Regions from separate parts of the Ornithinibacter aureus genome, predicted to be linked through region 2. Evidence: riboswitches for the same ligand, from Rfam matches in the RefSeq annotation. Region 2 holds a riboswitch; the other holds the start of a gene.

Region 1 (6,026 bases), 120 kb from region 2:
ACCACGGCTCACCGCCGAGCTCCTTGAAGTCGCGGCCGAGGGACCAGGGGACGTACTCGTGCGGCATCCACTCCTGGGCGGTGGCGAGGTGGCGGTTGAGGTTCTCCTCCGCCACGGGCTCGAGGGCTGCGAGCAGTCGTCCGGTGTCGAGATCGGCCATGGGTCCTCCTCGGGAGCGGCTGTGACCGGCGTCACCTCCGTGGAGTCTCACTCTGCACCGTCACGGACGCGCAGACCACCCCAGTGGCGCGGCGTTTCCCGGATAACCTCTGCCGCATGGCTGCTGGCGACTGGAAGGACATGTTCGGCGCCGCGTGCGCCGGCGACGAGGACCTCGTGCTGCACCACCTGGCCCGCGGCGTCGACGTGAACTTCTCGCACGCCGAGTACCAGTCGACCGTGCTCGTCGCCGTCATCGACCTCGGGCACGAACGGATGGCCCACCTGCTGCTCGACCACGGCGCCGACCCGACCCTGATCTCCGTGCTCGAGGGTCAGACCCCGCTGCAGGCTGCTCGGGCCCGAGGGCTGACCAGCGTCGTGGAGCGTCTCGTCGCGATGGGCGCCACCGACACCTGAGGTCTGTGCCGACGTGGGGCGAAACCTGCGCCGCGTGGGGGCGAGAACTGTTCCGACGCGGGGTGACATGGCGCCGCTCCAGCTCGAACCTGTGAGCCCGGGTACCAGTGCTGTCAGGAGTCCTTGCGCCCGACAAGGAAGTCCTTGCGCGGCGAAAGGTCTCCTGACAGCACCCCTATGCCCCTCTCTCAGCCTCGAGCAGGGTCGGGTCACCAGCCCCGCGATGGGCCACCGGAGCACCAAGTCGTCGGCCGCCGAAGCGCCGATCGCTCACCAGGGCAGCGGCGCGTCCAGCTCGCGGGTGTCATCGACCGGCGCCCAGCCCTGCTGCGTCAGCTCGTACTCGGCGCCCGGTCCGTCAGCCGCCAGCGCCGTCACGGCCGCCACCAGCCGGGCCACGTGCTCGGGGGTGCTCGCCAGGCCGGCACTGACACGAACCGCGCTGTCGTGCTCGTCCGACCCCTCCTCGAGCAGGGTGTCGACGAGGATGTGCGCGCAGAACTTGCCGGCCCGCACCCCGATGCCGTGCTCTGCCGACAGCGCCGCCGCCACGAGCTGGCTGTCGAGCCCGTCGACGGTGAACGTCACGACCGGCCCGCGGACGGTGTCCTCACCGAACAGTGAGTAGGTCTGCACCCCGTCGATGGCCCGCAGGCCGGCGCGCAGGGCCGTCGTGAGTGCAGCCTCGTGGGCGTCGATCGCGGCCCGGTGCTCGCGGATCGTCGCGCACGCAGCCGCGAGCGCCACGGCGCCGAGCACGTTCGGGCTGCCGGCCTCGTGGCGGGCAGCACCCGTCGCCCAGCGCGTCGCCTCGGCCGTGACCTGCGCGGTCGCGCCGCCACCCGCGAGGTAGGGCGCCGCGGCATCCAGCCAGTCGCTGCGCCCGGCAAGCACCCCGGTGCCGAACGGGGCGTGCAGCTTGTGCCCCGAGAAGGCGACCCAGTCGACGTCGAGCGCCGCGAGGTCGATCGGCCGGTGGGCGGCCGACTGCGCGGCGTCCAGCAGCACGCGCGCGCCGTGGCGACGGGCGATGGCCGTCAGTGACTCCACCGGCCAGAACTCGCCGGTGACGTTGCTCGCCGCCGTCAGCACGACGAGGGCCTGACGCGGTCGCCGAGCCGTGCCGGCCGGCAGGTCACGAAGGGCGCTCTCGAGCAGCACCTCGGCGTCGCGGGCGCTGCCGGGCACGGGCAGGCGCACCGTTCCTCGCTTCGGCCACGGCAGCAGCGTCGCGTGGTGCTCGGAGTTGAACACGATGACGGTGGTGTTGCGCGGCAGGGCCCGGGCCAGCAGGTTCACCGAGTCGGTGGTGCCACGGGTGAACACGACGACGTCGTCCTCACGCGCACCGACGAAGCGGGCCACCTCGTCGCGAGCCGCCTCGTAGTGGGCGCTGGTCACCCGCGAGAGCCACCCCGTGCCGCGGTGGACGCTGGAGTACGTGCGGGTGGCCGACTCCACGGCCTGAGCGACCCGCTCGAACGCAGGCGTGGATGCCGCGTGGTCCAGGTTCGCGTAGTCGACCCAGTCTCCGGACAGGGTGGGCACCAGGCCGGCGCGCACCACCGGGGGCAGGCCTGCGTGGTCGAGGCCGGCGGCGCCCCGGTGCGACGGGTGCGACGGGTGCGCGAGGCGCGCGACGGCATCCGACCCGGTGCGAGGGGCGAGCAGGTCGACGTCGGGGACGGCCCGCAGCCTGGGGCGGCGGTGGATGGAGTGGGACTGGGTGCTCGGGGCGATCGACACGATGGAGGTCTCCGTCGGGACTGTGGACCTCGGGTGACCCCGTGATCCGCGCTTGCCGGCGCCGGTTTCGACGTCGACCAGGTCGTCACCCGGAGCACCCCACCGCGGAAGGAGGGTTGCTGACCAACGAGCCGGGGCTTGTCGCTGGCACTCATGACCTACGTGGGCAAGCGTAGAAGCGGATGCCGCGCCACGGCATCCCGGGTCCACGTCGCGAGATGTGCAGCCGGGCAGGGCATCCGCCGCACGTTTCGCAGCTGAGCAGAGCCGAGGCGCAACTTCCCCCGGCAACGCCCTACTTCACCCGGGAAGCCTTGTCGGGTGAGGATCGGGATTATCGGGTCACCCGATAAACCTCCGGGGTGGGGGCGCGTCAGGCCGGAACGACGTTGACGAGCTTGGGCGCCCGCACGATCACCGTGCGGATGCCGTCCGGCGCCGCCGCCTGGACCCTCTCGCTCGCCAGCGCCAGCTCTCGCAGGGCGTCCTCGCTGATGTCGGCCGGCACCTCGATGCGGTCGCGAACCTTGCCGCGCACCTGCACGACGCAGGTGACGGTGTCCTCGACGAGCAGGGCCGGGTCGGCCACCGGGAACGCCTCGTGGACCAGCGACTCGGTGTGTCCGAGTCGGGCCCACAGCTCCTCGGCGATGTGCGGCGCGAGGGGCGCGACCATGAGGACGATCTGCTCGGCGGCCTCGCGAGGCACTCCCCCGGGCAGCTTGGTCAGGGCGTTGTTGAGTTCGATGAGCCGGGCGATGGCCGTGTTGAAGCCCAGCCCCGCGTAGTCGGCGCGCACGGCGTCGATGGTGCGGTGCAGCACCCGGTTCGTCGCATCGTCGATGGGGGTGTCGACGACGACGACCTCGCCGCTCTCCTCGTCGACGACGTTGCGCCACAGCCGCTGGAGGAAGCGCTGGCTGCCGACCACAGCCCGGGTGTCCCAGGGCTTGCTCTGCTCGAGCGGGCCCAGACCCATCTCGTAGAGGCGGAAGGTGTCGGCACCGAACGAGGCGTACATCTCGTCGGGGCTGACCATGTTCTTCAGCGACTTGCCGATCTTGCCGAACTCGCGGGTGACCGGCTCCCCGTTCCACGTGAAGGCCGGGTGACCGTCGGCGTCGACACCTTCGGTGACCTCCTTGGCCTCGACGTACTGGCCACGGCTGTCGGTGAACGCCGGGGCCTGGATGTAGCCCTGGCTGAAGTACGTGCGGAACGGCTCGTCGCTGCTGAGGTGGCCCAGGTCGTGCAGCACCTTGTGCCAGAACCGGGCGTAGAGCAGGTGCAGCACGGCGTGCTCGACACCACCGACGTACAGGTCGACACCGCCCGGGTCGCGGGTGCCAGCGGGGGCGCCGGTGACCGGCTCGGGGCGCGGGCCCATCCAGTACGCCTCGTTCTCGGGGTCGACGAGAGCGCTCTCGTTCGCCGGGTCGAGGTAGCGCAGGTAGTACCAGCACGACCCCGCCCAGTTGGGCATGGTGTTGGTCTCGCGGCGGAAGCGGCGGGTGCCGCGGCCGTCACCGAGGTCGAGGTCGACCTCCACCCAGTCCGGGACGCGCGACAGCGGCGGCTCGGGCTCGCTGCTGGCGTCCTCGGCGTCGTAGGTCTTCGGGCTGTAGTCGGGCACCTCGGGAAGCTCGACCGGCAGCATCTCGTCGGGCAGCGCGTGGGCGACACCGTCCTCGTCGAAGACGATCGGGAACGGCTCGCCCCAGTAGCGCTGGCGGCTGAACAGCCAGTCGCGCAGCTTGTAGGTGACGGTCGCTTCGCCCAGGCCCCGCTCGGCCAGGTAGGCGGTGATCTGCTCCTTGGCCTGCGCCACCCCGAGCCCGTTGAGGTCGATGTCGTCGTTGCTGCTGTTGATCGCCGGGCCGTCGCCGGTGAAGGCGGTGTTCTCGTCGTGCCCCTGCGAGGGCTGCACGGTGCGGATGATCGGCAGGTCGAACGCGGTGGCGAAGTCCCAGTCGCGCTCGTCCTGCGCGGGCACGGCCATGATGGCGCCGGTGCCGTAGCCCATGAGCACGTAGTCGGCGATGAACACCGGGATACGGGTGCCCGTCACCGGGTTGGTCGCCCAGCCACCGGTGAAGACACCGGTCTTGTCCTTGCCCTCGGACTGGCGCTCGATGTCGTTCTTGCGTGAGGCCGCGAGGCGGTAGGCCGCGACGGCCTGAGCCGGGGTGTCGGCGCCACCGGTCCACGCGGGCTTGGTTCCCTCGGGCCAGCCACCTGCGGGGACGAGCGTGTCGACGAGCGGGTGCTCGGGGGCCAGCACCATGAACGTGGCGCCGAACAGCGTGTCGGGACGGGTCGTGAAGACCTCGATCCCGGCATCCGGCATTCCTGAATCGACCAATGGGTCACCGGAGGTACGCACGATCGGGAAGGTGACCTTTGCGCCGTGGCTGCGCCCGATCCAGTTGCGCTGCATGATCTTGACCTTCTCGGGCCACTCGACCCGGTCGAGGTCGTCGGCGAGGCGATCTGTGTACGCGGTGATGCGCATCATCCACTGGCGCAGGTTGCGCTTGAACACCGGGAAGTTGCCCCGCTCGGAGCGGCCGTCGTTGGTGACCTCCTCGTTGGAGAGCACCGTGCCCAGACCGGGGCACCAGTTCACCGGCGCCTCGCTCGTGTACGCCAGGCGCGACGCGTCGAGGATGCCGGCCCGCTCCCTCGCGCTCAACGTGTCCCACGCGCGGTCCTCACCGCCGGGCAGCGGGCGGGTCCCGTCGCGGTACTCCTGCTCCAGCTCGGCGATGGGGCGGGCGCGACCCGTCCCGCCGTCGGGGCGCACGGCATCCGCGTCGTACCAGGCGTCGTAGATCTGGGTGAAGATCCACTGTGTCCAGCGGTAGTAGTCGGGGTCGATGGTCTGGATGGCGCGGCGGTCGTCGTGGCCCAGGCCCAGGCGGCGCAGCTGGCGCGCCATGATGACGATGTTGTCCTCGGTGGTCTTGCGCGGGTGCTGGCCGGTCTGCACGGCGTACTGCTCGGCCGGCAGCCCGAACGCGTCGTAGCCGAGGCAGTGCAGGACGTTCTTGCCGAGCATGCGGTTGTACCGGGCGAAGACGTCGGTGGCGATGTAACCCAGCGGGTGGCCGACGTGCAGGCCGGCGCCGCTCGGGTAGGGGAACATGTCGAGGACGAGCAGGTGCCCGCCGGAGTGGGCGGCAACGCCCTCGGGGTCTGCCCAGGGGCCGGCCGGGTTCGGGGCGTGGTAGGTGCCGCGCTGCTCCCAGCGGTCCTGCCAGGCCACCTCGATCTGCCCGGCCAGCTCGGCGGTGTAGCGGTACGGGGTCTCGCTCATCTCGTCCTCGTTCGTCGTGTCGTCGTGCGCTGGTGCTCGGTGGTGCGCTCATGAAAAAACCCCTCGCTCAGGAGGGGTCGCCGCGCGGCTGGGGTGGCCGTCGCGGCTAGGTAAGCAGGAGCACCGTGGTCACCGGGTCAGGGTATCGCAGCGGGTGGGTCGAGGCCGCCACCGTCAGGCCAGCAGGCCGCCACCGTCAGGTCAGCAGGCCGGCGACGATCAGGGCCTGCGCGCCGTGGTAGGTCAGCATCGTCACGGGGCGGGTCCACGATCGGGGCTCGACGAAGCGGCCCAGGGCCAGCACCGTGTCGCTGACGACGAACAGGCTCACGCCGAGCCCGACGAGCAGCAGCCCGGTGGCCCAGCCGATGACCGCCATGGCGCC
Region 2 (6,026 bases):
TCAACGGCCTCGGCGGCCGCCTCGGTCTCGGCAGCGGCAGCCTTCTTCGCGGCCGCACTGCGACGGGGAACGGTGGTCTTCGCCGGAGCGTCGGTGCCGGCGGCAGCGGCAGCGGCCTTGCGGGTGGTGGTGGCCCGAGCTGCGCGCGGCGCAGCGGTCTTGGCAGCGGCGGTCTTGGCAGCGGCCGTCGAGGATGCCGTCGTCTTGGCCGCGGCGGTCTTCGTCACCGTTGCTTTCGTGGCAGTCGTCGTGGCCGGTGCAGCCTTGGTCGCCGTGGCCTTCGCGGGGGCCGCCTTCGTCGCCGCGGCCTTGGTTGCAGTCGCCTTGGTTGCAGTCGCCTTGGTTGCAGTCGTCTTGGTCGCGGCGGCCTTGCTGGCAGTCGCCTTGGTTGCAGTCGCCTTGGTCGCGGCGGCCTTGCTGGCAGTCGCCTTGGTCGCGGCGGCCTTGCTGGCAGTCGCCTTCGTCGCCGCCGCCTTCGCGGGTGCCTTCTTCGCCGTCGACGCCGAGGCTGCGGCCTTCTTGGTCGTGCGTGCCGAGGCAGCAGCCACGCCGATGTGGGCCGGGTCCATGACGACCTCGATGCCATTCTCGCCGAGTGCGCTCAGGACGACGCGTCCACGCTTGGGCTTGACCTCAGCGCTCTGCATGGCGTGGGCAACCTGTTCACCGGTCACCGACCCCGTGGCCGCCCCGATGCGAATCAGTGCCTGCAGTGCCTCGTGAGAGAACTCCGGGGGAAGTGCGCCGAGCTCGGGGGATGTGTTGGACACAGGCGACACCAACAACCTTTCGTCGCGGAAAACCGGGATCCGGGCGCGCAGAGCAACGCCGGGGCCGGCTGAGGGGGAGGTCCTGTGCGACACCGTGTCGTCCGGCCGAGGTGGCTGGGCCGGGGGTGTGGCCAGGTGCGCTCTTCCATTATAAAACGCGCGTGCCCATTCCGGCACATCGCACCGGGTGTCACCGGTGGCAATCGAGGTGCGCGAGAGCCGAGAAGGAGCAGACGATCAACTGTGCTCAGCCCGTCAGCTGTGCTCAGCCCGTCAGCCGTGCTCAGCCCGATCAGCCGTGCTCAGCCTTTGACGGCGAGCACCGCACAGGGAGCGTCGAGCAGAATGCGCTGGGCGTTGGAGCCCAGGATCAGCTTCCCGACCGGGGTGCGGCGCCGCAGGCCGATGACGATCAGGTCGGCGTCGGTGCCATTGGCGACGGCGATGAGGTCCTCGGCGGGCTCGTTGCCACGCACGAGCTGGCGGACCTCGAGCTCGAGGCCGTGGCCACTCAGCTCGTCGGTGACGCGCTGGAGCTCGGCCTCGGCAGTCTGGCTCGTGTCGTCGTCGTAGTCCCGACCACCACGGTTGGAGTTGATGACGACGAGCTTGGACTGGCGCAACCTCGCCTCCTCGACCGCTCGGGCGAGGGCTGCCCGCCCTTCCTTGGTCGGTACGAACCCGACGACGATGGTCACGATTATCCTCCTTGGGGGCGGGACTGCACTGTCTCGTGAATGACGTTACCGCAGTCAGGGAGCCCTCAGGCAGTGCCGAGCGAGCGCGCGATGACAGCACCGACCTGATCGGTCTCGATGAGGAAGCCGTCGTGGCCGAACCGCGACTCGATCACCGAGAACTCGGTGCCCGTCCTGGCCGCCACCATCGCCTCCGACAACCGCAGGGGGTACAGACGGTCGGTGGTCACCCCGGCCACGTGCAGCGCTCCCCGGTAGGCCCGGAGGGCGCTGGCCACTCCCCCGCGGCCTCGCCCGACGTCGTGGCTGTTCATCGCCTCGGTGAGCACCACGTAGCTGTTGGGGTCGAAGCGCCGAGCGAGCTTGGCTGCGTGGTGGTCAAGGTAGCTCTCGACGTCGTAGCGCCCTCCGCCACCGAGCGGGTCCTCGCCCGCCCTGGGCGAACGGCCGAACCGGTCGTCGAGCTCACCCTCGTGACGGTAGGTGGTGTGGGCGATCCGCCGGGCGATGCCCATCCCCGTGACCGGCCAGTCCTCGTACCCGTAGTAGTCGCCGCCCCGGTACGCAGGATCGGAGCGGATCGCCAGGAGCTGTGGCAGGCACCAGGCCACCTGGTCGGCCGTGGCGTACGGGGTCGACGCGAGCACGAGGGTGCGTTCGACGCGCTCGGCCTGGCCCGTGGCCCACTCCAGGGCACGCATCCCGCCCATCGACCCGCCGAGCACCCCGTGCCACCGCTCGATCCCGAGCGCATCGGCCAGAGCCACTTCCGCGGCCACCTGATCGCGGATCGTGATGAAGGGGAACCGGCCTCCCCACGGCCGACCGTCAGGGTCCGCGGATGCCGGCCCCGTGCTCCCCTGGCACCCACCGAGCACATTGCTCGCCACGACGAACAGTTCGTTGGTGTCCAGCGGCGCCCCCGGCCCGATCAGGCCCGGCCACCAGCCGGGTGACGCGTGCCCGGGGCCGACCTCACCCACGACGTGGCTGTCACCGGTGAGGGCGTGCTCCACGAGCACGGCGTTGTCCCCCGATGGCGAGAGCGTCCCCCAGGTCTCGTAGGCCACGGTCACGTCCGGCAGGACCCCACCGCGCTCGAGCGACAGGTCCCCCACGGCCGCGAACAACCGGTCCCCGACGGGGTCGCCTGCACGCCAGACCGCCGAGGTGGACCTCGTGGGGGTGGCTGTCATGACAGGTGCTCCTTGACCATCGCGCTTGCCGCACCGGGACGGGTGGGGCCGGGTCATCACCCGGGGCACCCCACCGCGAGGAGGGTTGCCGCCCAGCAAACCGGGGTTTGGCACTGGGACTCATGACCGGCCTCCATGCTAAACCGCCCCTGACCTGCATGTCCCAGTGCGTCCGAGTTCCGGTCAGCCCGCGCGGCCCAACCTGTCGTCGCCGCCCTGCGTCACCCCCTCCGTCGTGGTGATGGCGGGAAATCGGATGCCGCCGTCGATGAGTTTCGCGAGGAGCGCGGCCAGGCGGTAGTCGGGAGCGAGGAGTTGCGCCCGCTCGATCGCTGCACGCGCGATCGTTCCGTCCCCGCTGGCCCAGGCCACATGGGCCACGACCGTGCAGACGGCCGCCGCCTCCTGCGCTGCCTCGTCCGGCAGCGAGCGGCACAGCGAGACCAACCGCCGCAGCACCTCGTCACTGCCCTCGCCCGGCTCGCCGTCGAAGCCCATCCCTCCCCACGAGGGCATCGTCGACTCCAGCAGAAGCACGGCACCGCGGTGGAGGTCGGCGAGCGGCAGCACCCCGGGAGCCAGCCACGCGATGACGGCATCGCGCCAGGCGATGTCGTGCAACCCGAGCGCGAGGTCCGCAACGACGGTCGGCGACGGGCGCTGCCCACCACCATCGCGGGCCATACCGTCGGTAGGCGGTCGGCGCAGGACCTCCGCCCACGCCCGCGCGGAGCGACGACGCAACCGGCGACGCGGCATCCCCTCGCGTGCCCCGATCGCGGCGGCCACACCCGTGCTGGCGACGGGGTCGGCCCGGACCAGGTCGTCGACCGCGCTGCGCGAGAGCAGCGGGGCGCGCCCTCGTGCGACGTACTCGGCCACGCCCACCACATCGGCCGGGTCCGGAAGGGCGATTCCTTCCGCAGGACAGCAGTCCTGGTCACAGCGCGGGGAGTAGCGCCGGCCGTCCCTGACGACCAGGACGTCGAGCACATCGACGCCCACCTGCTCGAGGTGGTCGGCCACCGCGAGCGAGAGGGGGACGCTCGCGTCGACCCGGTCCTCGAACGACACGACGATGGCCGCGCTGGCGCCGTCGCGGACCATCGGCCCGGTGAGCCAGGTGGCGACCTCGGCCTCACGACCGGGTGGTGGGATGTCGACCCGGGCGACGAGCCCGAGGAGACGGCCACGGATGGAGACGACCACGACGCTGTCGCGCGGGTGGTAGCCCAGGTGATAGGGCAGGACCGAGACGATGTCGCCCGGCCCTCGAAGGGTGATGTCTGGTGTCATGACGACACCCTCCCCGCATGCGAGGAGGGTGTCAGGTCAAGGCCGAAGGGCCTGTGGACAAGGGTGCGTCAGCGCCCGGTTGTGGACAACCGCACCCGCAGCGACGCGGGCCCGGCGGACGTCAGCGGATGACGTCGCCGCGAACGGTGTGGGACGTCGAGGAGGAGCCGCCGGGGAACGCGTGCCCCGAGGAGGCGGCGTAGGCGGGCGAGACCTGCGCGAGCTCCCACTCGAGGAACGCCTCGGTCTCCTCGACGAACTGCGTGGCCAGCCATGCCATGACGAGCGCGTCGTCCGCGAGCCCGGCCAGCAGAACGAACTCGGGGATGAGGTCGAGCGGGGACACGATGTAGGCGAGGGCGGCGACCATGAGAGCGAGGCGGCCCTTGCTGATCGCGGTGTACTCCCCCGTGATCGCGGCCCGCACGAGTCGGGGGAAGGCCCCGGCACGCTCACCGAGCGAGGGGCCGCCGGGACGGATCGCGACGCGGACGGCCTGGTAGACGGCGGCGATGGCCGCGAAGCGCTTGGGTGATGCCATGGGTTCCTCCTGGGTCAAGCCGGTCACTCGTGGGCGTGGGTGCATCACGGTGCCGTTGTGCTCAACGAAGGACGTACGGCGGGTGATTCCCGTTCCCGGACCAGACGTGATGCGCGCCTCGCTCCTCAGGTGCCCCTCAGCGGCCCGACCGAGCAGGCCTCTGCAGCCTCAGCGCTCGATGGCGGGCGCCACCCGCGGGAACTGGTCCTTGGCGTTGCGGGCGAACCGGCTGAGCATGTACGCGTCGACGCCGCCACCGACGGCAGCGCCGACGACGGGCACGAGGCGCCCCAGCCGCGCGAAGGACTTGGTGCCGACCTGGGCGAGCAACCGGAAGCCGATGCCCTTCTGCACCACCATGAGCACCGGCCCGGGCAGTCGCTGCACGGCCAGGTTGGACAGCGTCCCGCCCGGCACGACGACGTTGGCCTTGCGCAGCAGGTCGTCGGCGTCGGCGCCGACGAGGGTGAGGAGCACGGCGGTGCGGATCTGCTCCGAGGACAGGTCGTAGCCGCGCACCTTGGCGATCGAGGCCGTCATGCGCGTGGCGAGCAGGTAGAACGCGAGCAGGTTCACCGGCAGCGCCAGCGGGAGGGTGATGAATCCACCGACGCTGGTCAGGAAGCCGGTGCCGGCCCCCTTGGTCACGTGGCTGCGAACGATCGCATCGACCGCCGCCTCGACGTCGCCGCCGTTCTCCCGCAGCGCCGCGTCGGCCTCGTGGGCGGCCGAGTCGAACCAACCCTTGCCGTCGACCCCGAGGTCGAGGATGTTCTGGACGAACTTCGTGGACTGGCGGTCCAGGACCCCTTGGTCCGCGCTAGCGGCCTGGGCCTGCTCGAGCGCGCTCCTGACGTCCTTGACCGCATCGCTCGTGCGGTCCCCGCCCTTGCCGGGAAGTGCCACGTCGTCCTCCTCGAAACTGGCCGGCGCCGCCCGTGCGGCGCGCTGGCATCGACTGTCCATCCTGCCACGCGGATGTCCGCCACCGGCCGGGACTGACGCACGCTGCGCCTACGCTGGCGCGATGATCCCCGGAGCCGTCGCGGCACTCGCCGTGACCCCTCGCGGAGCGGGTCGACGGTATGCGGCCCTCGTCCACGACGGCGGATGCGACGTCGTCGCCCTGGAGCAGGCTCCGGATGCCGTCCGCTCCCTCGACGCTCGCCTGTCGCCTCGGTGGGTCTGGTGGGCCGCCTCGGATGCCGCGGCACCGCTGGTGGAGGCCGGCATCCCTCTCGCGCGGGCCTGGGACGTCGCCGAGGCGCACCGGCTCCTGCACGGCGGGTGGAGCGCGACCGCCGGCGTGTGCTGGGCGGCCGCGCACGGCATCCCCACCGACACCGTGCCGGCGCCGCCCACCGGCGACCTCTTCGAGTTCGCCTCCGAGGGCGCGCCGCTCGCTGCCGACGCCTTGGTCGACGGTGCCGGGCACCTGCGCGGCGACCACGAGGCCTGGTTGCGCGACCCGGCCCACCTTCGGGCCTGGGCCCGCGCCGCCCTGGAGACCGCTCACCGGCAGCAC

Evidence for each region. Region 2 has a riboswitch for S-adenosylmethionine ahead of metX (homoserine O-acetyltransferase MetX). Riboswitches for the same ligand answer to the same signal wherever they lie in the genome.
Region 1: another riboswitch for S-adenosylmethionine. It lies ahead of C8E84_RS04990 (aminotransferase class V-fold PLP-dependent enzyme); the one in region 2 lies ahead of metX (homoserine O-acetyltransferase MetX).

Annotation. Positions count from the first base shown of each region.
Region 1 covers NZ_VMSB01000001.1:1,043,500-1,049,525, forward strand. The annotation lists gene C8E84_RS04980 (acyl-ACP desaturase) at 1-160, opposite strand, end outside; gene C8E84_RS04985 (ankyrin repeat domain-containing protein) at 277-579, shown strand; gene C8E84_RS04990 (aminotransferase class V-fold PLP-dependent enzyme) at 850-2,325, opposite strand; SAM riboswitch class IV at 2,369-2,484, opposite strand; gene leuS (leucine--tRNA ligase) at 2,699-5,641, opposite strand; gene C8E84_RS05000 (lysoplasmalogenase family protein) at 5,838-6,026, opposite strand, start outside.
Region 2 covers NZ_VMSB01000001.1:926,660-932,685, forward strand. The annotation lists gene C8E84_RS04460 (RNA polymerase sigma factor) at 1-770, opposite strand, end outside; gene C8E84_RS04465 (universal stress protein) at 1,073-1,468, opposite strand; gene metX (homoserine O-acetyltransferase MetX) at 1,534-2,664, opposite strand; SAM riboswitch class IV at 2,681-2,792, opposite strand; gene C8E84_RS04475 (DUF4192 domain-containing protein) at 2,848-3,960, opposite strand; gene C8E84_RS04480 (YkvA family protein) at 4,082-4,501, opposite strand; gene C8E84_RS04485 (EcsC family protein) at 4,670-5,407, opposite strand; gene C8E84_RS04490 (DNA polymerase) at 5,529-6,026, shown strand, end outside.